Regions from separate parts of the Geodermatophilus sp. SYSU D00814 genome, predicted to be linked through region 1. Evidence: riboswitches for the same ligand, from Rfam matches in the RefSeq annotation. Region 1 holds a riboswitch; each other region holds the start of a gene.
What was found. A riboswitch is a leader RNA that binds a small molecule or an ion and turns the genes downstream of it on or off. The one in region 1 is predicted to bind cyclic di-AMP.

Region 1 (7,220 bases):
CACGCCCTCGCCGTCGACTCGCTGGTGCGGGCGCTCGACCCGTACTGCACAGCGCTGGCGGTCCCCGAGGAGCCGGCGCTGCTGACCCTGCCGAACGTGCGGCACCTGGCCACCGACGTCACCGGCACCCAGCGCCGCTCGGGGCCGGGCGGCCGGGCCGGGCTGCTCGAGCTGGTCGACGCCGTGCACCCGACCGCCGCGGTGGGCGGCACGCCGCCCGACGTGGCCACCGCGGTGATCGCCGAGCTCGAGGGCATGGACCGCGGCCGCTACGCCGGGCCGGTCGGCTGGCTCGACGCCCGCGGCGACGGCGAGTTCGGCCTGGCGCTGCGGTGCGCCCAGCTCGTCGAGGACGACCCGTGCACCGCCCGGCTGTTCGCCGGCTGCGGCATCGTCGCGGGCTCCGACCCCGCGGCCGAGCTGGCCGAGACGCAGTCGAAGTTCGCCGCCTTCCAGGCCGCCCTGGAGGACTGATGCGGGCGGTCCCGTCCTGGGATCACAACGCCCACTACTGGCCCCTGCTGCTGCGCGAGCTCCCCGACCCCTGCCTCCGGGTGCTCGAGGTGGGGTGCGGTGCCGGCGGGCTGGCCGCCGTCCTGGCGGGGCGGGCGGACTCCGTGGACGCCGTCGACCGCTCGCCGCAGATGGTGGCTAAGGCCCGCGCGCGGGTGCCGGGGAACGTCCGGGTTGTGGAGGCCGACGTGCTCGACCTGGATCTGCCGTCGGGCGGCTACGACGCCGTCGTCAGCGTGTCGGCGCTGCACCACGGGCCCCTGGAGCCGGCGCTGCGGGTGCTGTCGGCGGCGGTGCGGCCCGGTGGCGTGCTGGCCGCCGTGGCCCTGGCCCGTCCCGACCTGCCGCGCGAGCTGCCGGTCGAGGTGCTCGCCGCCGTGCTCGCCCGCGGGATCGGGCTGGTCCGGCTGCTCCGGGGCCGGCGGGACCCGGGGACGCCGGGCATGCCGGTGCGCGACCCGGAGCTGACGCTGCACGAGGTCCGACGACGGGCGGCCGCGGTCCTGCCCGGTGTCCGGGTGCGTCGGCTGGTTCTCTGGCGCTACGCGCTGGTCTGGCGACGGCCCGGGTGAAACCGGTCGGCGGGCCGGCTCCGGGCTGGTTGGGTGTGCCGGTGCCCGCCGTCCCCCTGGTCCCCGGCGACCGCTCGCTCCCCCCGCCCTTCGACCACCCGCACGCCTCGGCCGTCGCCAGGGAGATCGCCGAGCGGGGCACGGTCCTGCGCGCTCAGGTCGGGTCGGGCGTGCACGGCACGTCCGTGGCCGGCCAGGACGACCGCGACGAGATGGGCGTCTGCCTGGAGCCGCCGGAGTACGTCACCGGCACCGCCCGGGTGCCCGCAGGCCTGGCGACGACCGAGACCGTGCCCTTCGAGCAGTACCACCGGCACACCGCGTGGGACCGGCCCGGCGGGCTGGCCAACCGGTCGGGCGCCGGCGACGTCGACGTCGTCGTCTACTCGGCCCGCAAGTGGGCCCGGCTGGCCCTGGGCGGCAACCCGACGGTCCTGCTGCTGCTGTTCGTCCCCGACGAGGAGGTCGTGGTCCGCGACGCCGCGGGCGCGGAGCTGGTGGCGCACGCCGACCGGTTCGTCTCCCGCGTGGCCGCCGACCGGTTCCTCGGTTACCTGCGGGGCCAGCGGGCGGCGATGACCGGGCAGGCCGGCGCGCATCCGAACCGGCCCGAGCTCGTCGCCGCGCACGGCTTCGACGTGAAGTACGCGATGCACGCGCTGCGGCTGGGCCTGCAGGGCGTGGAGCTGCTGACCACCGGCCGGATCACGCTGCCGGTGCCCGAGCCCGACCGCGCGTACCTGCGCCGGGTCCGCCGGGGCGAGGTGCCGCTGGCCGAGGTGGTCGCGGCCGTCGACGACGCCGAGGCGCGGCTGGCCGCACTGCGCGACAGTCCGGCGGTACCCGCCCGGCCCGACCGCGCCTGGGTCGACGGCTGGCTGCACCGGTCGTACCTGGCGTACTGGGCCGCCCTCGGCCGCTGACCGGGACGACGAGAGCCCCGGCCGCTGGGCAGCGGCCGGGGCCCTCGTCGGGGGTGGCGGGAGGTCAGCCCGCGTAGTTCACGTGCACGTGGTCGAAGTGGTTCGCGGTCACGCTGCCGCGGTCCTCCATCGCCTTCCACGCGCCATCGGGCGAGGTCAGGATCCGCTGCTGCCAGATCACGTACTCCACGCCGAGCTCGTCCCAGTGGTCGATGTGGTACTGGGCGATCGCGTCGCCGAGGGCGGCGTCGGACATGACCATGTAGTCCAGCGCCAGGCCCGAGGGGTGCCCGTTCGGGTCGACGGCGCTGCCCCGCGTGCCGCCGATGGTGATGTCGGCGGCGCCCGGCACGTTGCTGACGACGACGTCGGCGGCGGCCTGGGCGACCGGCTTCACGGCGCCGGCGGTGTTGGTGATGGTGGCGATGGCGTTCGCGACCTGCGGCGCGGCCGCGGCGATCGGCGCGACCTCGGCGGCCGGGGCGGACTCGCCGGCGGTGGCGGCCGGGGCCGGAGCGGCGGCCGCGGGGGCCTCGGCGGCGGGGGCCGCACCGCTGACGGCGAGCACCTGGCCCGGGTAGATCCGGTTCGGGTCGCCGCCGATGACGTCGACGTTGCGCTGGTACAGCTCGCGCCAGCTCTGCTGGTGGGCGTCGGCGATCTTCTTGACGGTGTCGCCCCAGCGGACCGTGTAGTCCTCGGTGGCGTCGTCGGCCGGGGCGGCCGCGGGCTGCTCGGCGGGAGCCGCAGCGGGGGCGGGCGCCTCGGCAGTGGCGGCCGGGGCGGGCGCCTCGGCGGCGGCCGCGGTGGTGCCGTCGGCCAGGAACGCGCCGCAGTGCGGCCAGGCGCCGATGCCCTGGCCGGCCAGGACGCGCTCGGCGATCTGGACCTGCTCGGCGGGGGTGGCGAGGTCGGCGCGCGCGGCGAGCTCGGTGCCGCCGAAGCCGGCCCAGGTGGACTGGCTGAACTGCAGGCCGCCGTAGTAGCCGTTGCCGGTGTTGATGCTCCAGTTGCCGCTGGACTCGCACTCGGCCACACCGGACCAGTCGTGCGTCTCGGAGGCGGAGGCGGAGGCGGGGGCGCTCAGGACGCCGAGGCCGACGGCGGTGGCGCCGGCGACGACAGGGGCCCGGGCGATGACCTTCTTGGTGCGGACGTAGCGGGGTGCGCGGTGCTTGGGCATGGTGATGATCTCCCGATCACCGCCGGCGAGGTGAGCTGTCGGGTTCGGGCGATCGGTGCCCGGCCGCGGTGTCGCGGCTTCACCCCGAGGCGCGCGTCAGGACAGGCCCCCGTAGGCCGTCGCGCGCCGGAAGTGGTTCCCCCACCCCTGCCCTGGGTGTTGGTGTGGGCGACCGGTGGGCAGGGTTTGGCGGACCGGCGCCGCGCTCCGATTGGCCGAGCGCAGCCAAAACGTTACATATCGTCATGGCAACTGTCGTTGTGTCGCCGGTCACATTCCGTTAGCGGTGGGACGCGCGGGGTATCTGAGGCGCCCTGCCCACCCCCGGGTGCACCCCGGATGCCCAGGTCAGCGGCGAGGCGCCGCGGTGCGCCGCCGGACGCCGCCGGGCGGGCAGTGCGAGCAGGACCACACCGGCGCCGGCCGACGACGGGCGGCCCGGGCGGGCGCCGGAGGGCTCAGCCGAGAGCGCGGGCCGCGGCCTCGCGGAGGGCGACGGCGAGGTCGGCCTCGGCGCGCTGGTCGGTGCCGACGACGACCACTCCCGGCCCGCCCGGCGCCAGGGCGTCGGGCAGCTCGCCGGGCGCGGTGACCCGCGTGGTGGCCCAGCCCAGCGCCTGCGCGACCGCTGCCAGGTCGCGCCCGTGCGGCGTCCCGAACACCCGCCGGTAGTCGCGCGCGTACGCCGGCCGGCCGGGCTCGAGCTGGGCGAAGATCCCGCCGCCGTCGTTGTCCGGCACGACGAGGGTCAGGTCCGGGCGCGGCTCGCCCTCGCCGGTCAGCAGCCCCTGCAGGTCGTGCAGGAAGGTCAGGTCGCCCAGCAGGGCCACCGCGGGGCCGCCGGAGGCCAGCGCCGCCCCGACCGCGGTGGAGACCGTGCCGTCGATGCCGGCCACGCCCCGGTTGGCCAGCACCGTGACGTCGCCGCGCGGGACGGCGAGCCGGTCGACGTCGCGCACCGGCGTCGAGGAGCCCAGCACCAGCAGCGCCCCGGCCGGCAGCGCGGCGACGACGTCGCGGGCCAGCCGGGCAGCGGTGGGGGCCGGCGCGGCGTCGAGCAGCGCGTCGACGGCGGCGCCGACCCGGGCGGCGGCCCCGGTCCAGGCCGCGGCCCAGCCGGGGTCCGACGGTGGGCCCGCGGGCGGGGCGGCGCGGCCGACCAGCGCGCTCGACCGGCCGGCGTCGGGCCACCGCGGGGTCGCCGTCACCGTCTCCACCCGTACCCGCGGGTCGGCCAGCAGCGCCGACACCGGCCGCGACAGCGTGGGCCGGCCGACCACCACGACCCGGTCGGGACGGTGCGCGTCGAGCCAGGAGGGCACGCCGAGCAGCAGCGCCCCGCCGCGGACGGCGTCGCCGGTCCACGCCCCGCCGCTGGGCTCGGCGACCACCGGCCAGCCGGCGGCAGCGGCGCCGGCCGCCCACGCGCGGCCCGCGGCACCGGGCCCGTCGCCGGCGACCACGAGGGTGCGCGGGCCGTCGCCGATCGGACCGGGCGCGGCGGGCGCGGGGACACCGGCGGTCCACGGGGCGCCGTCGGCGCGACCGGCCCACGGGCCGGTCAGCGGACCGGGCTCCTCCTCGGGCAGCAGCGGGTCGCGGAAGGGCAGGTTCAGCTGGACCGGTCCGGGGTCCCCGGACAGGGTGCCGGTGGCCGCGAGCAGCGCCCGGGACACCACCGAGCGCCAGTACCGGTTCTGCGCGGCCTCGCGGCCGGCCTCGGGCACGCCGACGTCGGCGGCCCAGCGCACCGCGCCGCCGTAGAGGCCGGGCTGCTCGATCGTCTGGTTGGCGCCGGTGGACCGCAGCTCCGGCGGGCGGTCGGCGGTGAGCGCGAGCAGCGGGACGCCGCTGACGTCGGCCTCGAGCACCGCGGCGTGCAGGTGCGCGGTCGCCGTCCCGGAGGTGGTGAGCACCGGCACCGGCCGGCCGGAGGCGCGGGCGAGGCCCAGGGCGAGGAAGGACGCCGTCCGCTCGTCGATGCGCACGTGCAGCCGCAGGGCGCCGGCGCGCTCGGCCGCGGCGAACGCCAGGGCGACCGGCGCCGAGCGCGAGCCGGGCGCGACGACGGCGTCGCGGACCCCGCCGCGGAGGAGCTCGTCGACCAGCACGCGGGCCAGCGCGGTGGAGGGGTTCACGCGGCCAGCACCGCGGCCAGCCGGTCGGCCCAGCGCCCGGTCACCTCCGGGGACGCCGCCACGTCGGCCAGCCGGTCGGGGGTCACCGGGCGCACCGGCAGGACGCCGTCGACCGGCCGCAGCGGCTCGCTCGTCACGTCGCCGCCGAGGAGGGCCCCGGTGGCCAGGCCGCAGGCGAAGGGCAGCTCCGGCAGTGCCGCGGCCAGCGCGACGCCGGCGGCGAGGCCCACCGAGGACTCCAGCGCCGAGGAGACGACGCACGGCAGGCCGTGCGCCTCGGCGACGCGCAGCGCCGCCCGCACCCCGCCGAGCGGCTGCACCTTGAGGACGACGACGTCGCAGGCCTCGCGCAGGTCGACCGCGAGCGGGTCGTCGGCGCGGCGGAGGACCTCGTCGCCGGCGATCCGGACGTCGGTGCGCCGGCGGAGCGCGGCCAGCTCCTCGACGGTCGCGCACGGCTGCTCGACGTACTCCAGGCCCACCCGGTCCAGGTGGCGGATGCGCGCCACCGCGGTGTCCACGTCCCAGGCGGCGTTGGCGTCGACGCGGACCGCGCCGCCGGGGCCGAGCGCGTCGCGGACGGCCTCGACCCGCGCGAGGTCGTCGGCCGCGGTCTGCCCGGGCTCGGCCACCTTCACCTTCGCCGTCCGGCAGCCCGAGGCGGTGACGATCGCGTGCGCGCGCCCGGCGTCGACCGCGGGCACGGTGACGTTGACCGGCACGGCGTCGCGCACCGGCGCCGGCCAGCCGGTCAGCGCGGCCTCGGCCGCGGCGGCCCACCACCGACGGCTCTCCAGGACGCCGTAGTCCCAGAACGGGGAGAACTCCCCCCAGCCGGCCGGGCCGCGCACCAGGACGCCGTCGCGGACGTCGATGCCGCGGAAGCGGGTGCGCATGGGCACCGACCACACCGCCGGCCGGTCGATCCCCTCGGGGAGACCGGCGGGGGTGATCACGCCCGCCAGCGTAGATCGCGCGCCTCGTACCCTGGTTCGACGTGCCCCGGCAGCTGACCGTCCTCCCCGCGCCCGACGGGCCCGACGACGTGCTGCGCACCGTGCTGCCCGCCGTCCGCGCGGCCCTGGCCGGCAGCGCACCGCTCGCCGTCCTGCCGGCCGGCCCCGCCGCCGCTGCCGCCCGCGCGGTCCTCGCGCCGGAGGAGCCCCTGGAGGACGGCGCCGACGTCGTCGTCGTCACGTCGGGGTCCACCGGCGGCGGGCGCGGCGTGCTGCTGCCGGCCGCGGCGCTCACGGCCTCGGCGACCGCGACCCTCGACCGCCTCGGCGGGCCCGGCACCTGGCTGCTGGCGCTGCCGGTCTCCGCGGTCGCCGGGCTGCAGGTGCTGGTCCGCTCGGTGGTCGGCGGCACCGTCCCGGTCGTCCTCGGCCCCGGCGAGCCCCTGGCCGGCGCGGTCGCGCGGCTGCCCGCCGGCCGCCGCTGCACCGCGCTGGTCCCCACCCAGCTGCGCCGGTACCTGGACGCCGAACCCGGCGCGCTGCGCGCCTTCGACGCCGTCCTCGTCGGCGGCGCGGCCACCGACCCGGACCTGCTGGCGCGCGCCCGGGCCGCCGGGGTCGCCGTGGTCACCACCTACGGGATGACCGAGACCTCCGGCGGCTGCGTCTACGACGGCCTCCCCCTCGACGGCGTCCGGGTCCGCGTCGACGACGACGGGATCGCGATCGCCGGCCCCGTGCTGGCGCTCGGCTACCGCCGCGACCCGCAGGCGACGGCGGCGGCCTTCGCCGGCGGGGAGTTCCGCACCCGCGACGCCGGGACGACCGGGCCCGACGGGCGGCTGACCGTCACCGGCCGGCTCGACGACGTCGTGGTGACCGGTGGGGTGAACGTCGCGCCGCAGGCGGTCGAGGGCGTGCTGCGCGCGCACCCC
Region 2 (7,220 bases), on a different contig from region 1:
AGCAGCCGGGCGCCCGGGTGGCGCTGCAGCACCCGCGGCCACGCCGCCACCAGCACGTCCTGCCCCTTGCGGCGCACCAGCCGGGACACGCAGACCACCACCGGCCCCTCCCCCAGCCCGTACCGGCGGCGCACCGCGGTCCCGTCGGCGGCCGGGCCGAACCGGTCGACGTCGACGCCGGGTGAGAGCTGCGCGAGCTGGGTGCGCCCGCCGAGGGCCGGCTCCAGGCGGCTGCGGGTGTAGTCGCTGATGTAGGTCAGCACGTCGAGGCCGCCGGCGATCCGCTGCAGGAGCTGCCGGGCACCCGGTAGCGCCACCCAGCCCGTCTCGTGGCCGTGCGTGGCGCCCACCAGGTGCCGCACCCCGGCCGCGCGCAGGCCGGGGGCGAGCAGGCCCAGCGGGGCGGCGGCACCGAAGAAGGCGGTGTCGCAGCCGTGCTCGGCGACCAGCCCGGCGGCGGCGCGCGCGGTGGCGGGGGTGGGCAGGAGCACCCCCGTCGGGCGGCGGACCACCCGGTAGGGCAGCCCCGCGTCGTGGGCCTGCCAGCCCGGGGAGCCGGAGGCGAGGACGACCAGCGAGTCGGGCGGACGGCGTTCCAGCAGCGCGGCGACGAAGGTCTGGATGCCGCCCTGCCGCGGCGGGAAGTCGTTGGTGACGACGAGCGTGCGGCTCACCGCTCGCCCAGCCGCAGCCAGTCCTGCGCCATCGCGACCCGCTCCGCCGGTGTCGGGTGCGAGCCGAAGAACCACTGCCACACCGCCGGCGGGCTGGGGTCGGAGACGTTGGTCTCCGACAGCCGCCGCTGCACCGCGACGAACGCCGCCGCGTCGCCGGTGAGGTCGAGGGCGTACAGGTCGGCCCGGGCCTCCACGTGGCGCGACAACAGGTTCTGCACCGGCGTGGCCACCAGCGACCCGACGGCGCTCAGCAGCAGCACCAGCGGCACCACGCGCGGGTCGGCCGCCGAGTCCGCGCCGGCGCGGCGCAGCAGCGGCGTCCAGGTCAGCAGCCAGCCCAGCAGCGCCACCGCCGCGGCGGCGCCGAGTGCGCCCAGCAGGGTGCCGGTGAGGACGTCGTCATTGGCCACGTGCCCGAGCTCGTGGGCGACGATCGACTCGATCTCCTCGTCGGGCACCTCGGCCAGCAGCGTGTCGTAGACGACGACGCGGCGGGTGGAGCCGAAGCCGGAGACGTAGGCGTTCAGCGACGTCGTCCGGCGGGAGGCGTCGGCGACGAGGACGTCCTGGACCGGGTTGCCGCTGGCCTCGGCCAGCTCCAGCAGGTCGGTGCGCAGCGGGCTCGCCGGCAGCGACTCGAACCGGTTGAACGCCGGCTCGATGACCACCGGGTAGAGGAAGGAGCCGGCGACCACGAGGCCCGCCGCGCCGGCCGCGGCCCACGCCCACCAGGTGCGCGGCGCCCGGCGGGCGAGGGTCACCAGGGCGAGCAGGGCGAGCGCGGTCAGGCCGGCGTCGATGGCGGTGGAGAGGGCGACGTCGCGCAGCCACAGCGGCCACGACCGGGTCGACAGCCCGTAGCGGTGCCGGACGACCTCCCCGTACCCCGACAGCGGCAGCGTGACCAGCCGGCCGAGGACGACCAGCACGACCGTGCCGAGGAGCACCGTCAGGGACCGGCGGCGGCCGACGAGGCGGCCCACGGCGGTGACCAGCCGGCTGCCCAGGCGGGTGAGACCGAGCACCGCCGAGACGGCGAGCCCGAGGACCAGGCCGGTGAGCGAGGCCGGACGGATGGCGGCGACGAACGCCTCGGCCCGGCGCACCGCCTCGGCCGGCAGGCCGGCGTCGGCACTGAGCGGGGTCGCGCCCCCGGGCGGGGTGGGCAGCGGCGCCCAGGGGGTGCGGACGGCGACGACGACCACGAACGCCGTGCCCAGCACGGCCGCGACGAGCAGGGCCGCCCGGCGGGTCCCCGACCCGCCCGCCCAGCTCACCCCGCCGATCCTAGGCGTGCGGGCCCCCCGGCCGTCCGGGCCCGTGGGACGACAAGGGCCGGCGACCCACCGGGTCGCCGGCCCTGGCGACGTGCTGGAACGGCCACCCTTCAGGGGCCCGCGCCGAGCCTGCGAGGCGTGGGGGGAAGGGTGGTCCGTTGTCAGGCGATGCGGCGCATGGCGGTGATGCCGCCCATCGAGTCGACGGAGACCACCTTCACCGGCACGCCGGAGGTGGAGGCGTGCACCATCTGCCCGTTGCCGATGTACATCGAGACGTGGCTGACCGGGCTGTAGTAGAAGATCAGGTCACCCGGCTGCAGCTCCGAGCGGGAGACCGCGGTGCCCATCTGCGACTGCATCTTGCTGGAGTGCGGGAGGCTGATCCCGGCGGCCGCGTAGGCGTACTGGGTCAGGCCCGAGCAGTCGAACGCGTCCGGCCCGCCGGCCCCCCACACGTAGGGGTCACCGACCTGCGCGAGCGCCGTCTGCACCGCCGTCTGTGCGGCGCCGCTACCCCCGCCGGACGCGGAGACCGCCGGGGCCGGGGCGGCGGCCGCCGGCGCGGCGGCGGCCGGAGCGGCCGCGGCGGGCGCCCCGCCGGCCGGCGCGGCCGGCGCCTCGGCGGCGGAGGCACCGGCGGAGGCACCGGCTGAGGCGGCCTCGGCCGCTGCAGCCTCGGCCGCTGCGGCCGCGGCGCCGGCCTGGGCGGCCAGGGCCGCCTGCCGCTCGGCCTCGGTGAGCGCGTCGAACTGGGCCCGGTAGTCGACGATGTCGTCCTCGAGCCGCTGCTCCTGGGCGGTGAGGTCGCCGAGCGTGGCCTCCGCCTCGGCCTCGGCGGCGTCGGCGTCGCGCTGGGCCTGCTCCGCCGCCGCAGCGGCCTCGCCGACCCGGGCGAGGACGTCGGTGGTGTGACCGGCGATGCGGTCGAGGGTGGCCAGCGAGCTGACGAAGTCCTCGGCGGAGTCGCTGGTCATCAGCAGGTCCAGCTGGGCGAAGGTGTCGTTGCTGCTGGTGTAGGCGCTGCGGGCGACCTCGCGGATCTGCCCGTCGAGGGCCTGCAGCTGCGCCTGCGCGTCGGCGAGGGCGCGGTCGGCGGCCTCGGCGGCGGCCTGCTGCTGGGCGAGCACCTCCCGGGCCTCGTTGACCCGCTCGCTGACCGCCTCGAGGCGGCGGCCGGCGTCGGCGGCGAGCTCGGCGGCCTGCTCGGAGGTGGTGGCCCGCTCGGGGTCGGCGACCGCGGTGCCGGGCAGCAGGGTCACGGTCAGGGCGGCGGCGGTGCCGGCGAGGGCGACCCGGCCGAGGAGCCGGCGCCGGGAGGGGCGGTGCGGACCGGCGATGCGCGCGGTCGCGGGTGCGGAGGAGGTGGACTGTGCGCGGGCATGCCCCAGGGAGGGGCGGGGGGTCGCCACGGGCGGCGGCTCTCCGTTTCTTCCTCAGCAACCGCCTACCGAGTTAGCTGACGGGTTCGGGCTGGGAAGACGTGCCCTATCCGCGTGCCCCGGTGGACCGGGACACGCGAGAACTCACCCCAGTGCTGCGGTGGGTCCCCGGCTCACCTCGCGCACACCCGCAGGCGGCGTCCGGCGACTCGGCGGTCACCAGCCGAGGTCACCTCACGTGAGGTGACGACCACCCGGCCGGCCGCGGCCACACTACGGACGTGGTGAGGTCGTGACAAACGGGCCCCCTGCGGTTTGTGAGAACACGCACAGTGAGCCACGACGCCACTCCGGTGTGTACCCCGCACGGCGTCCACCTGCGGCTCAGCCGGTGCGGCGCCGGCCGGCCGGGCGGTGACGCAGCGGAGGCACCAGGCCGCCCTCGGCCAGCGCCCGCACCGCACGCCGCTCGACGTCGTCGAGGTCCACCAGCACACCCGGTCGGGCGACGACGGCGTCCTCGGCGGCCGGGACGGGCGGGACCGGCAGGAACACCGGCGGGGTGGCCCGCCGTGCCGGTGGCGCGCCGAGCAGGACGGTGACGACGCAGTCGGCACACCCGGTGCCGCGCGCGGTGCAGCTGTCGCAGTCGATGAGCATGGCCTGTCCCTCCGGTGCCCCGGCCGCCCGGGGAACGGGTCGCGGCCGGGACGGGTCTGCCTGTCGGTCGCCGCGCACGCTAGGGACGGCCACCGACAGTCCCCGGTCAGCTGCCCGCGTACTCCCAGTGCCAGGGCTCCTCGCGGCCGTTGCCCGGATCGGCCCAGGTGGGGTGCAGCCAGCCGAACCGGCCGGCGTTGGCGACCATCCACGCGTACTGGGCGGTGTCGAAGGTCTGGATGCCGCCGCACAGGTCGACCGCCAGCCCCCAGCCGTGGTTGCTGGTGCCCGGGACCGCGGCCAGGGCCGGCTTCTCGCCGTAGAGCCGGACCTGCCCGGCGTAGGTCCGGTAGGAGTCGGTGATGCAGATCGGCTCGCCGAACTGCGCGGCGAACGCCCCGCTCATCGCCCGGTAGGCCGCGGCGGCGTCGCAGCGCAGCGAGTGCCCGCCGGCCCCCAGCGGGCACAGCGCGCTCGGCGGGATGAGGCCGTTGGGGTACCCGCCCCAGGCCCGGGCCCCGTCGAAGCTCGGCGGGTACACGGTGTTGCCGCACTCGACGCGCAGCGCGCCGTCCGACGGCCCCGGGGCGGGCTCCTCCGGGCGCGTGCCCAGGCTCGGCCGCCCGACGTGCAGCACCTCGTCGGCCGGCAGCCGGCGGACGACGACCGCGCCGGCCCGCGCGTCGGCGGCCAGCATCGTGTCGCGGTCCAGGGCGATGCCCACGTGGCCCAGGCCGGACTCCGGCGTCCCGAGGAACACCAGGTCACCGGGCAGGACGTCGGCGAGGTCGACCGGCACGGTGACGGCGAACAGACCGGCCTGGTCGGCGGGCAGGGCGACCCCCGCCGAGCCGTAGACGGTGGAGACCAGCGAGCCGCAGTCCCACGAGTCCGGGCCGGCCGTCCCGGGCGCGTAGGGCCGGCCCAGAGCGTCCATGGCCGCGGTGACGGCGGCGACCGTCTGCGCCGGCAGCACGAGCAGCGACGTCGGCTCGCGGGGGAACTGCGCCGCACCGCGCTGGGCGCCCCCCGACGCGGACCCGACCGGCACCAGCCCGGCCGGCAGGGCGCCCGCGGGGTCGAGCAGGTCCGCGGCCGGCGGCGAGGCCACCCCCGCCGCGGCGAGCTGGTCGAGGTGGGCGCGCCAGTTGGCCGCCGTCTGCCGGTTGACGTCGAGCTGCTGCTGCTGCAGGTCCGACAGCTGCCGGTCGACGTCGCTCAGCGCGGCGTCGAGCTCGCCGGTGACCGCGTCCGCGGCCGCCTCGAGGTCGCGGACCTGGGCGCCGAGCGCGTCGGTCCGCTGCCGCGCCTCGGCGAGGGCGGCGTCGGCGGCGGCCTGCTCGGCCACGGCGGCCCGGCGCTGGTGCTCCGCGGCGGTCACCACCGCGGCGGCGTGGTCGTCGACGGCGTCGAGGTAGCCCAGCGCGGCGGCGAGGTCGCCGGGGTCGCCGCCGGAGAGCAGGACGCTCAGCGGGGAGAACGCGCCGCCGTCGCGGTAGGCCGCCGAGGCGTACCGGGCGACGTCGTCCTGGTGGCGCGCCAGTTCCTCCTCCGCGGCGGTCACCGCGGCCCGGGCGGCGTCGACGCCGGCCTGCGCGTCGGCCAGCGCCTGCTGCGCGGCCGCGACCTCGGTCTGCCGCTGCCGCAGGTCGGCCTGCACCTCGGCGGCCCGCTGCTGCAGGCGGTCGAGGGCCTCGCTGTCGAGGACGCCGCTGGTGCCCCCGGGCTGGTCGCTGGGGGTCGCGGCGGCCGGTCCGGCGAGCGGCAGCGCCACCAGCACCGCCGCGGTCACCAGCGTCAGGGGCGCGGCCCGGCGCTGCACGCGCGACCGGGACCACAGGCGCACCGCACCACCCCCCGCGAGACCGGACCGTACGGTCCGCCCGGGGATCGTCGTCCGCGCCGCCGTCGTCCCGCAAGCGTTCCGCGCACCGCTCCTCCCTCCGGGTCCGGAGGCCCGGCGCGTCGCCCGGCGCGTCGCCCGGAGTCGGCCGCCGGCGACCCCCTCCTCCCCGGGACTGTCCGACCCCCGGCCTACCGTCCCGCCGTGCTCTTCCCCGCCGACGGCGCCGGGTCCCGGTCGCCGCGACACGCACAGGCACCGGCCCACGGTGACCGCCCGCTCCCCCGCTCCCGCCCGGCCCCGCACGAGCCGCTGCCGCCGGTCCAGACCACCATCGACGAGCTCGGCACCCCGCTGGCCGGCGTCACCTTCGTCGTGGTCGACCTGGAGACCACCGGGGGGTCGCCGAAGGACTGCGCGATCACCGAGATCGGCGCGGTGAAGGTGCGCGGCGGCGAGGTGCTCGGGGAGTTCCAGACGCTGGTCGACCCCGGCTGCGAGGTGCCGCCCTACATCAGCGTGCTCACCGGCATCACGACGGCGATGGTGGCCACCGCCCCGCGCATCGCCGCGGTGCTGCCGGCCTTCCTCGAGTTCGCCCGCGGCGCCGTCCTGGTGGCCCACAACGCGCCGTTCGACCTCGGCTTCCTCCGGGCCGCCTGCGAGCAGACCGGCACCGTCTGGCCCGCGTCCACGTCCGTCGACACCGCCGTCCTCGCCCGCCGGCTGCTCTCCCGCGACGAGGTGCCCAACTGCAAGCTGGCCACCCTCGCGCCGTACTTCTCCGCCTCCACCGCGCCCTGCCACCGTGCCCTCGACGACGCCCGCGCCACCGTCGACGTCCTGCACGGCCTGTTCGAGCGGCTCGGCCCGCTCGGGGTGACGTCGCTGGAGGAGCTCACCGGCCTGACCCGCCAGGTCGACCCGGAGCGGCGCCGCAAGCGGCACCTGGCCGACGCGGTGCCCTCCGGCCCGGGGGTGTACGTCTTCCGCGGCCCGCGCGACGAGCCGCTGTACGTGGGCACGAGCAACGACCTGCGCACCCGGGTCCGCAGCTACTTCACCTCCGGGGAGCAGCGCAGCCGGATGACCGAGATGGTGGCGCTGGCCCAGCGGGTCGACGCCGTGCCGTGCGCGCACGACCTCGAGGCCGCCGTCCGGGAGCTGCGGCTGATCGCCGAGCACAAGCCGCGCTACAACCGCCGCTCGCGCTTCCCCGAGCGGGCGCTGTGGCTGCGGCTCACCGAGGAGCCCTTCCCCCGGCTGTCGGCGGTGCGCCGGGTGGGCCCCGGGGCCGGCGTCTTCCTCGGCCCCTTCGCCGACCGGCGGGCCGCCGAGATGGCGATGGCGGCCATCCACGAGGCGCTGCCCCTGCGGCAGT
Region 3 (7,220 bases), on a different contig from region 1:
ACGCTGCGCGCGCTGGCCACCAACATCGCCGCCGGCGGGGTGGCCGAGGGCGGCTCCACGATCACCCAGCAGCTGGTCAAGCAGACGCTGCTGCAGGCCGCCGACACCCCGGAGGAGCGGGCGGCGGCCACCGAGCAGACGGTGGGCCGCAAGCTGCGCGAGGCCCGCCTGGCCCTGGCGATCGAGGACGAGCAGACCAAGGACGAGATCCTCACCCGCTACCTCAACACCGTCTACTTCGGCTCCAACGCCTACGGCGTGCAGCCCGCCGCGCGCGCGTTCTTCGGCGTCGACGCCGCCGCGCTCACCCTTCCGCAGGCCGCGCTGCTGGCGGGCCTGGTGCAGAGCCCCACCGAGGACGACCCGTTCACCGACCCCGAGGCCGCCACCGCCCGCCGCGACGAGGTCCTGTCGCGGATGGCCGAGCAGGGGCGGATCACCCCCGAGGAGGCCGCCGCCGCGCAGGCCGAGCCGCTGGGGCTGGCGCCGGGGCCGGCTCCGCCGCGGGGCTGCGTCGAGGCCAGCGTCGGGCCGTTCGTCTGCGACTTCGTGCAGCGGTACCTGATCCAGGAGCTGGGGATGACCCAGGAGCAGCTCGACGGCGGCGGCTACGTCGTCCAGACGACGCTCGACGTCGAGCTGCAGCGCGCCGGCGACGCCGCGGTGCTGCGCACCCTGCCGCGGGAGGACTCGCTGGCCGGCATGTTCACCGCCGTCGAGCCGGGCACCGGCCACCTGCTGGCGATGAGCGTCAACCGGACCTTCGGCTACGACCGGACCGACCCGACGCAGGAGTCCTTCAACCTCAACGTGGCGGCCAGCCAGGGCTCGGGCTCGACGTACAAGGTCTTCGTGGCCGCCGCCGCCCTGGCCCGCGGCTACTCGTCCTACTACACGCTCAACGCCCCCGACCCCTACGTCTCCCGGGTCTACAGCGGCCCCTGCCAGGGCCGTGACACCGACGGCCGGTACTGCGTGCGCAACGCCGGCCGGTACCGCTCGACGCTGGACCTGGAGACGGCGCTCTACCAGTCCTCCAACACCTACTTCCTCGCGCTCGAGGACGCCCTCGGCAGCGTCGAGGAGCCGGTGCGGATGGCCGAGGCGGCGGGCCTGTTCCAGTTCAGCCCGCCGGAGCTGCCGCAGCAGATCATCGACGAGAACCGCGGCTCGTTCACCTTCGGCGCCGAGGCCACCAGCCCGCTGGCGCTGGCCAGCGCGTACTCCACGTTCGCCGCGAACGGCACCCAGTGCGACGTCGTCCCGGTGACCGCCGTCCTCGACGCCACCGGACAGCCGGCCGTCGGTGCCGACGGCGAGCCGCTGCCGGTGGGGGACCGGTGCACGCCCGAGGCCATCCCGCCGGGCGTGGCCACGACGATGAACCAGATGCTGCGCAAGGACGTCGAGCCCGGGAACCCGGGGCAGACCGGGTCGCGCGCCTACGTCCGCGGGCACCAGATCGCCGGCAAGACCGGCACGTCGCAGGACAACTACTCGGTGGCCTTCGTCGGCTACACGCCCGAGATCACCGCGAGCGTCATGGTGCTCAACCCCAAGCAGAACGAGGACGTCGGCGGGTTCGGCGGCGGCAAGGGCGCCACGATCTGGCACGACGCGATGGAGCCGGTCCTCACCGCCCGGGGGAGCGGGGAGTTCCCGCCGGCCGACGAGACGGTGCAGAACGGCAACACCCGCCCGGTGCCCGGCTGCGGCGGCGTGCGCGCCTGCGAGCGGGCGCTGCGCGAGGCCGGGTTCACCCCGCAGACGCTGCGGGTCGACAGCGACGAGGCGGCCGGCACCTTCCTCGGCACCAGCCCGCCGCGCGGTGCCCGTGCGGTGCCCGGCCAGGTCGTGTCGATCCTGGTGAGCAACGGCAGCGACTACGTCGAGCCGGAGCCCGACCCCGCACCCCTCCCGGCGCCCGAGCCCGAACCGGCCCCCGAGGCGCCGGCGCCCGAGCCGGCCCCGGTGCCGGAGGCGCCCGCACCGGAGCCCGAGGTGCCGACGGTGCCCGTCCCCGAGCCGGGACCCGAGCCGGAGGTGCCCCCCACGGCGCCCGCGGAGCCCGCGCCCGCGGCGCCGCCTCCACCCGCCCCGCCCCAGGTCCCCCCGGAGTGGGGCGGGGCGCCGGCCGCGTGACGGCGGCCGAGCCGCTCGTCGAGTGACTGGGTGAGCAGCCACCCGGCCAGCAGCACCAGGTGCAGCAGGAACAGCCACAGGCCGACGGCGACCACCGCCCCGACGACGACCAGGCCGCCGAAGGGGGCACCCAGGTCCAGCGGCAGGGACAGGAACACCACGAAGCCCTGCAGGAAGCCCGACAGGCAGGCCGCGGTGAACAGCGCCCCGCTGGTCAGCGCACCCCAGCGCAGCTGGCCGCCCGAGACGACGCCGAACCCCCACAGCACCGGCACGGTCAGGACGAACAGCACGGTGTAGTAGCCGACGGCGAAGCGGCCCAGTGCCGCCCCGACGCCGTCCTCGCGGGCCAGGTCGGCCATCACCCGGGCGGCCAGCAGCAGCGGGTAGAGCAGCAGCGGCGTGGCGACGACCAGCGGCAGGGTGAGCAGCCGGCCGCGCCAGCCGGTCAGGTTCTCCCGGCGCTGGCTGAAGCGCAGCAGCGCGCGGCGCAGCCCCTCGCCGTAGAAGGTCAGCGGGACCAGCGCCAGGACGAAGCCCAGCAGGTCGAGGTGGGTGCCGGCCTCGACCAGCCGCTCGACCGCCTCCGGGGCGCCCAGCGGCGTGGGCAGCAGCTCGGTCAGCCGCGCGGTGAGCGCCCGCACCTCCTCCGCCGAGGTCACCAGAGCGGTCAGCCGTACGGCGACCAGCAGCAGCGGCACCACCGCGATGCCCGCGTAGAAGGTCAGGCCGGCGGAGATGAGGGCGAGGTCGCGGCCGCGCAGCAGCCGCTGGGCCCCGCGCAGCAGGGTGTGCACCTCGGCGCGCAGGCGGGCCGCGGTCCACCTGCGTTCCGGAGTCACCCGCTCATGGCACCAGCCCCCGCGGGCGCGCGCCCGTCGGAGTGGCGCCGGTGCGGTGCTCAGTCCTCGGAGCTGTCGTCGGTGGTCGGCGCGTCGTTGCCGGGATTCGGGCCGGTCTCCTGGCAGCTGGCGTCGTTCTCGTTGCTGGCGTTCTCGCCGCTGGCGTCGCAGTTGGTGGGCCCGCGGGAGAAGTCGGTGTTGTCGCCGCAGGCGGTGAGGGAGCCGAGCAGCGCGAGCACGACGAGCGGCCGGGCCAGGCGCATCCGCGTGGAGGAGGACATGCCCTGACTCCTACACGCCCCGGCGGCCGGTCAAACGGGCGGGGTCCCGCGTGTCCGTAGCCGCACCACCACGGAACGTCACCGATGTGATTACACCGCGGTGATTGTCACGGGTCCGTCACGCCCCTTACTCTGTGTGTGTCCAACGGGGCGCTCCGTCACTGACCTGGGTGACACCCCGAGGACGCCGTCGAGCCGGTGCGCCCCTCGGGTGCGCCGGGCCGGGGACCCATCGCAGTCCTGGGGTGCAGCGCGTGTCCGCACGCGCCGGGCGAGTCCACGCCCGAACCCGTCAGCTAACCCGGTAGGCGGCCTGGGAAGAGGAGAACCACCGCGTGGCGTCCCTGCGCACGTCCGTCCCCGGCGCGACCGGCCGCCCGCACCGCCGGCCCGGCCGCCGCGCCGCCCTCGTCCTCGCCGGGGCCCTCGGTCTCGGCGTCGGCGTGGGGGTCGTCCCGTCCGCGGCCCTGGCCGAGGAGCCCACCACGGCGGCCGAGGCCGCGCAGCTGGTGGCCGCCCGCGGGCACGACCTCGAGGTCGTCACCGAGCAGTTCAACGAGGCCCGGGAGGCACTGGCCGCCCAGCAGGCCGCGGCCGAGGCCGCCGCCGCGTCCCTCGCCCAGGCGCAGGCCGAGGTCGACACCGCCCGCCGGCAGGTCGTCGGGATCGCCCGGTCGGCCTACACCGGCGACGGCATGGGCTCGTTCCAGGCGCTCATGACCAGCGAGGACGCCGACGAGTTCGTCAACCGCGTCAGCCTCCTGCAGGGCGTCGCCGGCTACCAGGGCGAGCTGCTCGGCCAGGCCGTCGCGGCCACCGAGACCGCCACCGCCGCGCAGACCGCGGCCGCCGAGGCCGCCGCCGAGGCCCAGCGCCAGTACGACGCCGTGGCCGCCCAGCAGGCCGACCTCGAGGGCCAGATCGCCGCCTACCAGGCCGACTTCTCCCGGCTCAGCGCCGAGGAGCAGCGCGCCGCGCTCGAGGCCGCCGCCGCCGCGCACGCCGCCGGGGACCAGCGGGCCAGCCGCGACGAGGACCGCGAGGAGCCCGCCGCCGAGGAGGCCCCCACCGCGTCCTCCGCGCCGGCCGCGGCCCCGGCCCCGGCCAGCGGCGTCGCCGGCACCGTCGTCGCCACCGCCATGGCCCAGCGCGGCAAGCCCTACGTGTGGGCGGCCGCCGGGCCGGGCTCGTTCGACTGCTCCGGCCTGACGCAGTACGCCTTCCAGGCCGCCGGGATCAGCCTCCCGCACTCCAGCAAGATGCAGTCGCAGATGGGCACCGCGGTGTCGAAGGCCGACCTGCAGCCCGGTGACCTGGTCTTCTTCTACAGCCCGGTCAGCCACGTGGGCATCTACATCGGCAACGGCCAGATGGTCCACGCGCCGACCTCCGGCGACGTCGTCAAGGTGGCCAGCATCGACTCGATGGGCAGCTACTCCGGAGCCCGCCGCATCGGCTGAAGGACCACCCTCCCCCCGCCTCGCACGCTCGGCGCGGGACCCTGGAGGGCGGCCGCTCCGGCACGTCACCGGCGTCACAGCGGGACGGGGAGCCGGGGGACCGGCTGCCGCGTTGGTCCCTGCGGAGCTGCCGCCGACGCCTGAGGACCGCGTACCGATGAACCCCCGCACCGTCGCCACCGCCTTCCGCGTCGTCGCCGTCGCCGAGGCGCTGTCCTGGGTGGGCCTGCTCGCCGGCATGTACGTCAAGTACGTGCCGGAGACCTCCGAGGTCGGCGTGCAGGTGTTCGGCCCGGTCCACGGCGCGGTGTTCGTCGCCTACGTCGCCGTCGCGCTGGTCGCGTCCCGGGTGCTGCGCTGGTCGCCGTGGACGACGCTGCTCGCGCTCGCCGCCTCGATCCCGCCGCTGGCCACCGTGGTGTTCGAGCGCTGGGCCGGCCGCACCGGGAGGCTCGCGGCACCCGCGCGGGCCTGACCTACCGTTCCGGGCATGCCCGAGCCCGTGCTGCCCGCCACCGCCCGCACCCTGCTGGCCCGCACCGCCCGCGCCCAGCGCGACGGCCGGGCGCCGAGCCTGGTCGCCGGCGTCGTCCGCGACGGCGGGCTGGCGTGGTCGGCCGGGCGCGGCGACGTCGCCGAGCCGCACACCGACGTCCAGTACCGGCTCGGCTCGATCAGCAAGACGGTCACCGCGGTCGCGGTGCTGCGGCTGCGCGACGAGGGCCGGCTGGGCCTGGACGACCCGCTGGACCGGCACGTCCCCGGCACGCCGCTGGGCGACCGGTCGATCGGGCAGCTGCTGTCGCACCTGGCCGGCGCGTCCGCCGAGAGCCCCGGCGGCTGGTGGGAGCGGGTGCCCGGCGGCTCGCTGGCCGACCTCGCGCTCACCGGCGGCGACGTCGTCCTGGGCGAGGCCCGGCGCTTCCACTACTCCAACCTCGGCTTCGGCCTGCTCGGCGAGCTGGTGGCGCGGCTGCGCGGCCGGCCGTGGGACGACGTCGTCACCGGCGAGGTGCTCGCGCCGCTGGGCATGGCCCGGACGACGCCGCGCCCGTCGGGCCGCGCCGCGCAGGGGTACGCCGTGCACCCGTGGGCCGACGTCGTCCTGCCCGAGCCCGAGCACCACGCCGGGGTCATGGCCGCCGCCGGCCAGCTGTGGGCGTCCCTCGCCGACCTCGCCCGCTTCGCCGCCTTCCTGCTCGGCGACACCGGCGACGTGCTCTCCCCGGCCACGCTGGAGGAGATGGCGGTGCCGGCCGGCGTCGACCCCTCCTCACCGGCCTGGTCGGCGTACGGGCTGGGGCTGCAGGTGCTGCGGGTCGACGGCCGCACGCTCACCGGCCACGGCGGCTCGATGCCGGGGTTCCTCGCCGGGGTCTTCGTCGACCGCGAGGAGGGCACCGGCGGGGTGTCGCTCGCCAACACCACCAGCGGGCTGGACTCGGCGCTGGTCCCGGGCCTGCTCGCCGACCTGCGGGCCGCCGAGCCGCAGGTGGTCGAGCCGTGGCGCCCGGCCGGTTCGCCGGTGCCGCTCGAGCAGCTCGGCGTCTGGTACTGGGGGCCGGCGCCACTGGCCCTGCGAGCGGTGCCCGGCGGGCTGCTGCACCTCGGGCCGCTGCCGGGGCGGGCCGGGCGGGCCAGCCGGTTCCGCCGCTGCGACGACGGCACGTGGCTCGGGCTGGACGGCTACTACGCCGGTGAGACGCTGCGGATCGCCCCCGACCACCTCGACCTGGGCACGTTCGTGTTCACCCGCGAGCCCTACGACCCCGCCGCCCCCGTGCCCGGCGGCGTCGACCCCCGGGGCTGGACCGCCCCCTGACCGTGCACTTCCGCGGAAGCGCACGCGTCTACGGGCGGTCGAAGGCGTCCATGGTGGTCTTGACGACGGCGCCGTAGGCCAGGTGCGGCACCACGTCGGCGGCCCAGTCGGCCGCCGACCACGTGCGCGGGTCGGTGACGCCCAGCACCGTCATCGGCCCGTTGGCGGCCACCAGCACCGCGAGCGTGGTGAGCAGCGTGCCCACCAGCGGCTGCGACCGGAAGCCCGACGCCCGCAGCAGCCCGACGCCGACCCCCACGCCGACGCCGGCCACCAGCCCGGTGATCGGCCCGAGGCCCTGGACCCGGTTCTGCCGGTGCTCCTCGTCGCCCGGGATCGGCACGTGCGCCTTCTCGGCGAGCCGCTCCACCGTCTCCTCGGGCGTGGAGCTGGTGCCCCGGCCGCGGACGGTCATGTCGAGGTAGGTGACGGCGTTGAGCGCGGTCGACCCCGCCGCCCCCGCCGCCGCGCCGCGCAGCGCCCAGCCGAGGGTGCTGATGCCCCGCTTGCCCTTGCCGAACGTCCCCACGGGGGTGCGCTTCGCCATGGACGGCGCCCTACCCGTCGCGCTCACCAGCGCAAACGGCGCATGCTGGGGACGTGGACGACGTCGGCGCGGCCCTCGAGCGGGCGATCGGCGCGCTGCTCGACGCCCGCGCGCCCGGCGCCACGA
Region 4 (7,220 bases), on a different contig from region 1:
TCCGCTCATGGCCGAGCGCGAGATCAGGACGGTGCTGACCGGAGGCGGGTTCTTCGAGGGCCCGCGCTGGCACGACGGCACGTGGTGGGTGTCGGACTTCTACCGGCAGACGGTGAGCCGGGTGACCGCCGACGGTCAGGAGACCGTGCAGTTCGAGGTCCCCGGGCAGCCGTCGGGCCTGGGTTGGCTGCCCGACGGGTCCCTGGTCGTCGTCTCCATGAAGACCCGCGAGCTGCTCCGGTGGGACGGCTCGTCGCTGACGCCCCACGCCGACCTCTCGGAGCACTGCGGCGGGCACCTCAACGACCTCGTGGTCGACGACGCCGGGCACGTGTTCGTCGGGGACTTCGGCTTCGACCTCATGGGCGGCGGCGCGCCGACCACCGCGTCGATCAAGCGGGTGGACCCCGACGGGACGGTGTCCGTGGCCGCCGAGGGGCTGCAGTTCCCCAACGGCACGGTCATCACCCCGGACGGCGGCACGCTCGTCGTCGGGGAGACCCTCGGCAACCGCTACACCGCGTTCGACCTGGCGCCCGACGGCTCGCTGACCAACCGCCGGGTGTGGGCCTCCCTCGGCCCCGAGGTCACCGGGCGGAGCACCGAAGAGGTGCTCGGACAGCTCGCCGTCGCACCCGACGGCTGCGCCCTCGACGCCGAGGGCCGCATCTGGGCGGCCGACGGCGTGGGCGGTCGCGTCGTGCGGGTGGCCGAGGGCGGCGAGATCGTCGACGCCGTCGCCGCACCCGAGGGGCTGGGCGTGTTCGCCTGCATGCTCGGCGGCGACGACGGCCGGACGCTGCTGATGTGCGCGGCGCCGGACTTCTACGAGCACAACCGCGCGCCGGTGCGCGAGGCGGTGCTGCTGGCCACGGAGGTCGACGTCCCCCACGCCGGCCGCCCCTGACGCTCAGCCGCCGGTGACGGCGCGGGAGGTCCGGCTGCGGTGGACCGCGCGCGGGGGGCGCATGCCCAGGTCGGTGAGGATCCGCCCGGCCCGGCGCCGGCGCTCGCGGGCGCGCTCGCGCAGCAGGGCGCCGAGCGCGGCGTTGACCGACCGGTCCGCGCGGCGCTCGAGGAACTCCGCCGTCGCGAGGTGGGTCGCCGCCCGCCGCAGTGCCTCCACGTGCTCGATCCGCTCGTGCGGTCGACGGTCCGCCGCACCCCCGCCGGTCCTCATGGTGGTCGTCGTGGTCTCGGACATGCGCTCCTCGCCCCCTCGGTGGTCCCGCACCCGTGACGACGCCGTGCCACGGCGGGCATGACGCGGACTCCGGGAGCCAGGGCGGGAGGACCGGGAGGAGGGCTCAGGGGCAGGACTCCTCGAGCTTGACGACACCGAGGTCGATGGCCCCCTCGACGTTCCCGGTGACCTGCTGGCCGGCCGGGATGTTCTGGGTGCAGACCTTCCAGTTGGCGTCGAGGACCTGACTGCGGCTGCCCAGCAGGTCGTGGGACAGGCTCAGGAAGACGCCGTTGGTCTGGATCAGGTCCTGGGCGTCCTGCAGGGTCAGGCCGACGACCGCGGGCATGGAGAAGTCGACGACCGGCGCGGCCTGGGTCGTGGACTCCGGTGCGGGGGTCGGTGCCACGGCGGCATCGGAGGTCGGGGGCGCAGCGGGCACGGTCGAGGTGGGCGTCTCCGGGGCGGACGGCACCGAGGACGAGGACGACGGCGTCGCGGCAGTGGGCGCGGCCTCGTCCTCACTCCCGCAGGCGGCGGTCAGGAGCCCGACGGAGAGCAGGACCACGAGCCCGGCGGACCGGCGGTAGGAGGGGACGGACCGGTTCATGGGACACCCCGTGTGTTCGTTGCGGACGGGCACCGACGGCCCTCCCGAAGGCAGAGCAGCGGTGCCCCGATGGGACGCCGGCCAACGTCACACGTCCTCGGCCCGACACCGGGATTCGCGAGGACCGAGTCGTCTCGGAACGGCGACAACCGATCCCATGGACCCCGGACGCACCACGCCCCCCGGCCCGGACGCAGGACGGGGGGCGTGAGGAGCGGAGTGGGTCAGTAGGCGCGGCCGCTCGTCCCGCCCTTCTTGTTCTTGCTCTGGTAGTCGCGGATGAACTGCTTGATCTTGGCCTGGTTCTGCGGCTTCTGGAGCTCCTGCACCACCTTGGCGGCGACACCCGAAGCCACGAGCTTCCTCAACATCCCCACGGGGTCCTCCTCATGTCGGTTGCCTGTCGGGTGCCCCGTCAACGTGCGGTGCAACCCTGGGGATCCCGGCGGCTGCGCTCCCCGCGCGTGGCGGGCCGTTGACGGCGTGTGCGGACGCACCGCCACGTCCTTTCTCGTCCCGCCCGGCGTGTCGGCGACGGCGCGTCGCCGGGAGGACGGCGGCGGCACGTGCGTCCGTGCAGGTCGGAGCCGGTGTCCCGCCGTGCGGCCGGTGTCAAGTCCCGGGAGCCGGTCCGGGCGTGGCGGGCCCCCGGTCCGGTTGAGGGGCCCGGGACCCCTCCCTACCGTCGTCGCGGTCCGGCCAGGGTCCTCCGTCACGCCCTGTGTGACACCCGCCGGACACGCCGAACCGGGCACCGGCACGAGAGCCGGTACCCGGGCCGGGGACCCACCGCAGTCCTGGGGTGGAGCGCGATCCGTCGCGCCGGGCGACTCCCCCGTCCGAACCCGTCAGCTAACCCGGTAGGCGGCCGTGGAGAACAGGAGAACCGTCGTCGATGACGACTGCACGCACGTCCACCACCCGCCGCTCGTTCCGCGGCATCGCCGTCGCCGCCATCGCCGGAGCCGGCATCGTCCTCTCACCTCTCCCGGCCTCGGCGAACTCGGGTGGTGGTGGGACGGCGACCGCGACCGTGGCCGCCGCGCCGGCGGTCGCCCCCAACGCCGCGGCCCAGGTCGCCGTGGACACCGCGCTCGCCCAGGTCGGTGACCCCTACGTCTACGGCGCCACCGGCCCGAACGCCTTCGACTGCTCGGGCCTGACCAGCTACTCCTACGCGGCGGCCGGGATCTCGATCCCGCGCACCTCGAAGCTCCAGTCGACCTTCGGCACCGCGGTGGCCAAGTCCGACCTGCAGCCGGGTGACCTGGTCTTCTTCTACAGCCCGGTGTCGCACGTGGGCATGTACATCGGCAACGGCCAGATGGTCCACGCCTCGACCGCTGGCAAGCCGGTCGCCGTCGTCGACCTCGACTCGATGCCGAGCTACGCGGGCGCCCGCCGCGTCGCCTGACGCACCTCAGGCAGGGTGCCCCGGCCGGCCTCCCCGGCCGGGGCACCCTGGTCGCCGTGGACGACGAGGACGGCCCGCGATGGCCCCGCCGCGCCGGCTCCGGCCCGGTCGTGGCGGTGGGCAAGCTGGTTGCCGACCAGATGCTCGAGCTCAGTGAGCCGCTGCGGGCGGGGAGCCAGCAGCGGGTGGTGCGGACGACGACGGCGGGCGGGGCGCCGGCCAACGTCACGGCGACCCTGACCCGGCTCGGCACCCCGGCGCGGCTGACCGGGTGGGCTGGGGCGGACCCGCTCGCCGACACGCTGCTCGCCGGCCTGGCCGCGCGGGGCGTGCAGACGGCGGTGGTCCGCCGCGGCCGGGCGCCGCTGTCGACGGTCCTCGTCCACCCCGACGGCGAGCGGACGCCGCTCACCGACCGGGGTGAGGGCGGCCTGACACCGGACGACGTCCGCGCCGGGTGGCTCGCCGACGCCGCCGTCGTCCACCTGGACGGCTACGACCTGCTGCGCTTCCCGGACGCGCTGGTGGCCGTTGCCTCCCTCGCGCGCGACGCCGGGGTACCGGTCAGCGTCGACGTCGCGGCCGCGGCGCGGATCGAACGGCACGGGGTCGCGGCCTACCGCGGGCTGCTCGCCGGGCTGCGGGCGGACCTGCTGTTCTGCAACGCCGCCGAGGCCGCGGTGCTGGGGCTGCTCGGCGACCTGCCCGCGGAGGCGCCGCCGCTGGCCGTGGTGCACGCCGGCGCACACCCCACCCGGGTGCTCACACGGGCGGGTACGTGGCAGGTGCCGGTGGCGCCGCTGCCCGCGGGGCGGCTGCGCGACACGACCGGCTGCGGGGACGCCCTCGCCGCCGGGGTGCTGGCCGGGTGGCGAGGCGGGGCGCCGGTGCTCGACGCGGTCCGGACCGGGCACGCGGCGGCCGCGGTGGTCGCCGGCGTGCTCGGCGGCCAGCCACCGCCACGTCCGTCGTGAACCTGGCTCTGACCTGCGGTTTCGTCTTGCGCAGTGCTTCGGTTGACGGTAGACTTCGATCATGTGTTCGAGCGATGCCGCCGACGGTGACTCGCTCGACGACGTCGCCGCGCTGGTTGCTGAGCGGAACCGGATCGACGCCGCACTGGCCCGCCGGGTGCGGGCGGCGGAGCTGTCCCAGGCGCCCGAACGCGACGGGCTGAAGTCGATGACGTCATGGCTGTGTGGGCACTGCCGGCTCTCGCCGGCGGCCGCTACCCGGTTGGTGGGCAACGGGCGGGCGCTGGAGCACCTGCCCGCCCTGGCCGAGGCGCACGAAGCAGGCTGGGTGACCGCCGAGCAGGTCACCGAGGCAGCTCGGGTCGTCACTCCCGAGCGGCTGGCCGCTGCGACCGCGCGGGGCGTCGACCTGGGTGCGATCGACGCGGCACTGACGCAGGTGGCCCTCGACTGCGACCACCGCGACCTGGCCGGCGTGGTGCAGCGGTATCTCGACGCGCTGGATCCCGACGGTCCCGAGCCGGATCCGACCGAGGACCGGTCGCTGACGGTGGCCAAGCACGCCGACGGATCCCTGAGCGGCCGCTTCCACCTCGACGCGGTCGGTGGGGAGAAGCTGCAGGCGGCGCTGGAGGCGCACGTGCAAGCCGACCGGCCCGCCGGCGACCAGCGCACCCGCGCACAGCGGCAAGGTGACGCGCTGGTGCAGCTGTGCGACAACGCCCTGGCCTCCGGTGCATTGCCGGTGCTGCGGACGGTCAAGCCACACGTGGCCGTGCGGGTCGACCTCGACGACCTGGCCGACCCGGCGGCCGGCGCAGGCAGTGCCCCCATGGGGTTCGGCGCGGTCATCTCCGCCGCTCGGGCCCGCTGGCTGGCCTGCGACGGCCAGGTCACCCGCATCGTCATCGGCCCGGAAGGCCAGCCGCTCGACGTCGGCCGCACCAAGCGGGTGGTCACCCCGGCCATCCGCAAGGCCGTCGAACTCCGCGACGGCGGCTGCGTCTTCGCCGGCTGTGACGCGCCGACCCACTGGGCCGACGTGCACCACCTGGTGCACTGGATCGACGGTGGCGAGACCTCACTCGACAACTCCGCGTTGCTGTGCGAGCGGCACCACACCAAGGTCCACCACGGCTTCCGCGTCGAGCGACAACCCGACGGCCGATGGCACACCTACCGACCCGATGGCAGCGAGATCACCGTTCCCACCCCACTGGCACCCGCGGCCTGATGTCCCCGCACGTCGATCGCGGGACCGCGGGGCTCACATCCCGCAGACCGACTCGGCCACCATCGCCACGAACTCGTGCGCCTGGTCGTCGGACACGGACGGGAAGAGCCGCTCCACGCCCTCGGACATCCGGAACTGGTCGTACTCCGGCTGCCCGAGGCGGACGCAGATCCCCTCGGCGAGGACCCAGCCGGTGTGCGGGTCCAGCGGGATGCCGATGCGCTGCACCGCGTCGACGAACTCCTGGGGGACGTCCGGCGCGGGCGCGGGCGCCTCGGCGGTCGTCGTCGGGGCGGGTGCCGTCACCGGCAGGCTGCTCGGCGGCGTGCTCGCCACGGGGGTCGCCACCGCCTGCTCCGCGGTGGCCGCGTCCTCGGCGCCGTCCCACGACGCGAGGAGCAGCGCCGTGGCGACCGCGACGACCACCAGAGCGCTGACGGCGGCCAGGAGCGCGGGCCTACGGCGGTCCGCTCGCGCCGGGCGGTGGGCGTGCCGGTGCCGGTCAGGAGGGACGGGGTGGTCGGTCATGGAAGCGGACCCCCGGAACTCGACGACGTCGCGGGTGCCTCCGTCGGCCCGGGGGGCACCCGTGCGAGGCGGCGGAGCCTACGCGCCGGGAGCCCGCTCCGGACCCCTCGCGGACCCGGTCAGACCTGCGCCATCTCGGCCAGCCGGCACATCGCGTTGACCTGCCGCAGCTGCTCCGGCGTCCGCACCGCGGCGTCGAGCAGCAGCGGGCTCATCACCACCACCGCCAGCGCCTTCGCCCGCGACACCGCCACGTTGAGCCGGTTGAGGTCGTAGAGGAACGACACCCCGCGCGGCGCCTCCTCGGCCGACGTCGACGTCGTCGAGTAGACGACCACCGGCGCCTCCTGCCCCTGGAACCGGTCGACCGTGCCCACCCGCGCGCCGTCGGGCAGCTGCGCGCGGATCTGCGCGACCTGGTTGTTGTACGGCGCGACGACGAGCACGTCGTCCGGGCCGATCGGCCGCTCCGCGCCCTCGTGATCCACCCAGCCGACGCCCTGCAGCGACCGCCAGACGGCGGCCACCTCGGCCGCCTCCTCCGCCGACGATGCCGCGCACGCGACCGGGTGCTGCACGAACCGCACCGCCAGCCCCGAGCCGGACACCAGCCCGCCCGGGCGCACCGTGATCCGCTCGCGCAGCGGCGCCGACTTCAGCCGGCCCTCGTAGGCGAGGTCGGACACGAACGCGGTCAGCGCCGGGTGCATCCGGTAGGTCCGGTCGAGGAAGACGCCGCGACCGACCGGCACGGTCGGGTGGCCCTCGAGCAGGTGCTCCAGCGCCGAGAGTCCGGAGTCGCCGGGGTGCACGCCCTGGGTCGGCTGGGCCAGCTGCTGCGGGTCACCCAGGAGCACGAGGGAACGGGCCGCCCGCGCCACCGCCACGGCGTTGGCCAGCGAGAACTGCCCCGCCTCGTCGACGACGAGCACGTCCACGGCCTCGGCGAGGTCGGGCTGCGTCCAGAACCACGCCGTCCCGCCGACCAGCGACACGTCACCGTCGACCAGCCGCGAGGCGACCTCCTTGCCGTCCTTCGACCACTCCACGCCCGGCGCGCCGCAGGCCTGCTTCTCCTCGCACTTCTGCAGCGCCGGCCGGCCGACGGCGGACAGCACGTTGCCGATGACGGCGTGCGAGGTGGCCGTGACGCCGACCTTCTTGCCCGCGTCGAGCAGCTCCCGGATCAGCCGCGACGCCGCCCGCGTCTTGCCGCTGCCGGGCGGACCCTGCACGGCGAGCACCTCGCCGTCGAGCCGCAGCCCGAGCCGGACGAC

Region 2: it holds a riboswitch for cyclic di-AMP, as region 1 does, so the genes downstream of both, ACI780_RS21630 (C40 family peptidase) here and ACI780_RS13075 (transglycosylase family protein) in region 1, are expected to answer to the same signal.
Region 3: it holds a riboswitch for cyclic di-AMP, as region 1 does, so the genes downstream of both, ACI780_RS15865 (C40 family peptidase) here and ACI780_RS13075 (transglycosylase family protein) in region 1, are expected to answer to the same signal.
Region 4: it holds a riboswitch for cyclic di-AMP, as region 1 does, so the genes downstream of both, ACI780_RS22750 (C40 family peptidase) here and ACI780_RS13075 (transglycosylase family protein) in region 1, are expected to answer to the same signal.

The regions. Positions count from the first base shown of each region.
Region 1 covers NZ_JBJGYP010000014.1:128,222-135,441, forward strand. The annotation lists gene ACI780_RS13060 (isochorismate synthase) at 1-474, shown strand, start outside; gene ACI780_RS13065 (class I SAM-dependent methyltransferase) at 474-1,085, shown strand; gene ACI780_RS13070 (nucleotidyltransferase domain-containing protein) at 1,127-2,008, shown strand; gene ACI780_RS13075 (transglycosylase family protein) at 2,073-3,191, opposite strand; cyclic di-AMP (ydaO/yuaA leader) riboswitch at 3,196-3,366, opposite strand; gene menD (2-succinyl-5-enolpyruvyl-6-hydroxy-3-cyclohexene-1-carboxylic-acid synthase) at 3,650-5,329, opposite strand; gene ACI780_RS13085 (o-succinylbenzoate synthase) at 5,326-6,285, opposite strand; gene menE (o-succinylbenzoate--CoA ligase) at 6,327-7,220, shown strand, end outside.
Region 2 covers NZ_JBJGYP010000038.1:14,974-22,193, reverse strand. The annotation lists gene ACI780_RS21640 (glycosyltransferase family 4 protein) at 1-674, opposite strand, end outside; gene ACI780_RS21635 (M48 family metalloprotease) at 671-1,954, opposite strand; gene ACI780_RS21630 (C40 family peptidase) at 2,116-3,366, opposite strand; cyclic di-AMP (ydaO/yuaA leader) riboswitch at 3,383-3,561, opposite strand; gene ACI780_RS21625 (hypothetical protein) at 3,721-3,996, opposite strand; gene ACI780_RS21620 (D-alanyl-D-alanine carboxypeptidase family protein) at 4,103-5,842, opposite strand; gene ACI780_RS21615 (DEDD exonuclease domain-containing protein) at 6,044-7,220, shown strand, end outside.
Region 3 covers NZ_JBJGYP010000019.1:32,553-39,772, reverse strand. The annotation lists gene ACI780_RS15880 (transglycosylase domain-containing protein) at 1-2,142, shown strand, start outside; partial or broken gene ACI780_RS15875 (YhjD/YihY/BrkB family envelope integrity protein) at 2,166-2,939, opposite strand; gene ACI780_RS15870 (hypothetical protein) at 3,044-3,265, opposite strand; cyclic di-AMP (ydaO/yuaA leader) riboswitch at 3,457-3,593, shown strand; gene ACI780_RS15865 (C40 family peptidase) at 3,601-4,725, shown strand; gene ACI780_RS15860 (DUF3817 domain-containing protein) at 4,883-5,200, shown strand; gene ACI780_RS15855 (serine hydrolase domain-containing protein) at 5,216-6,547, shown strand; gene ACI780_RS15850 (hypothetical protein) at 6,576-7,094, opposite strand; gene ACI780_RS15845 (DUF3253 domain-containing protein) at 7,148-7,220, shown strand, end outside.
Region 4 covers NZ_JBJGYP010000045.1:6,664-13,883, reverse strand. The annotation lists gene ACI780_RS22770 (SMP-30/gluconolactonase/LRE family protein) at 8-907, shown strand; gene ACI780_RS22765 (hypothetical protein) at 911-1,204, opposite strand; gene ACI780_RS22760 (hypothetical protein) at 1,308-1,592, opposite strand; gene ACI780_RS22755 (hypothetical protein) at 2,018-2,149, opposite strand; cyclic di-AMP (ydaO/yuaA leader) riboswitch at 2,524-2,676, shown strand; gene ACI780_RS22750 (C40 family peptidase) at 2,689-3,207, shown strand; gene ACI780_RS22745 (carbohydrate kinase family protein) at 3,264-4,181, shown strand; gene ACI780_RS22740 (DUF222 domain-containing protein) at 4,243-5,415, shown strand; gene ACI780_RS22735 (hypothetical protein) at 5,449-5,841, opposite strand; gene ACI780_RS22730 (TM0106 family RecB-like putative nuclease) at 6,063-7,220, opposite strand, start outside.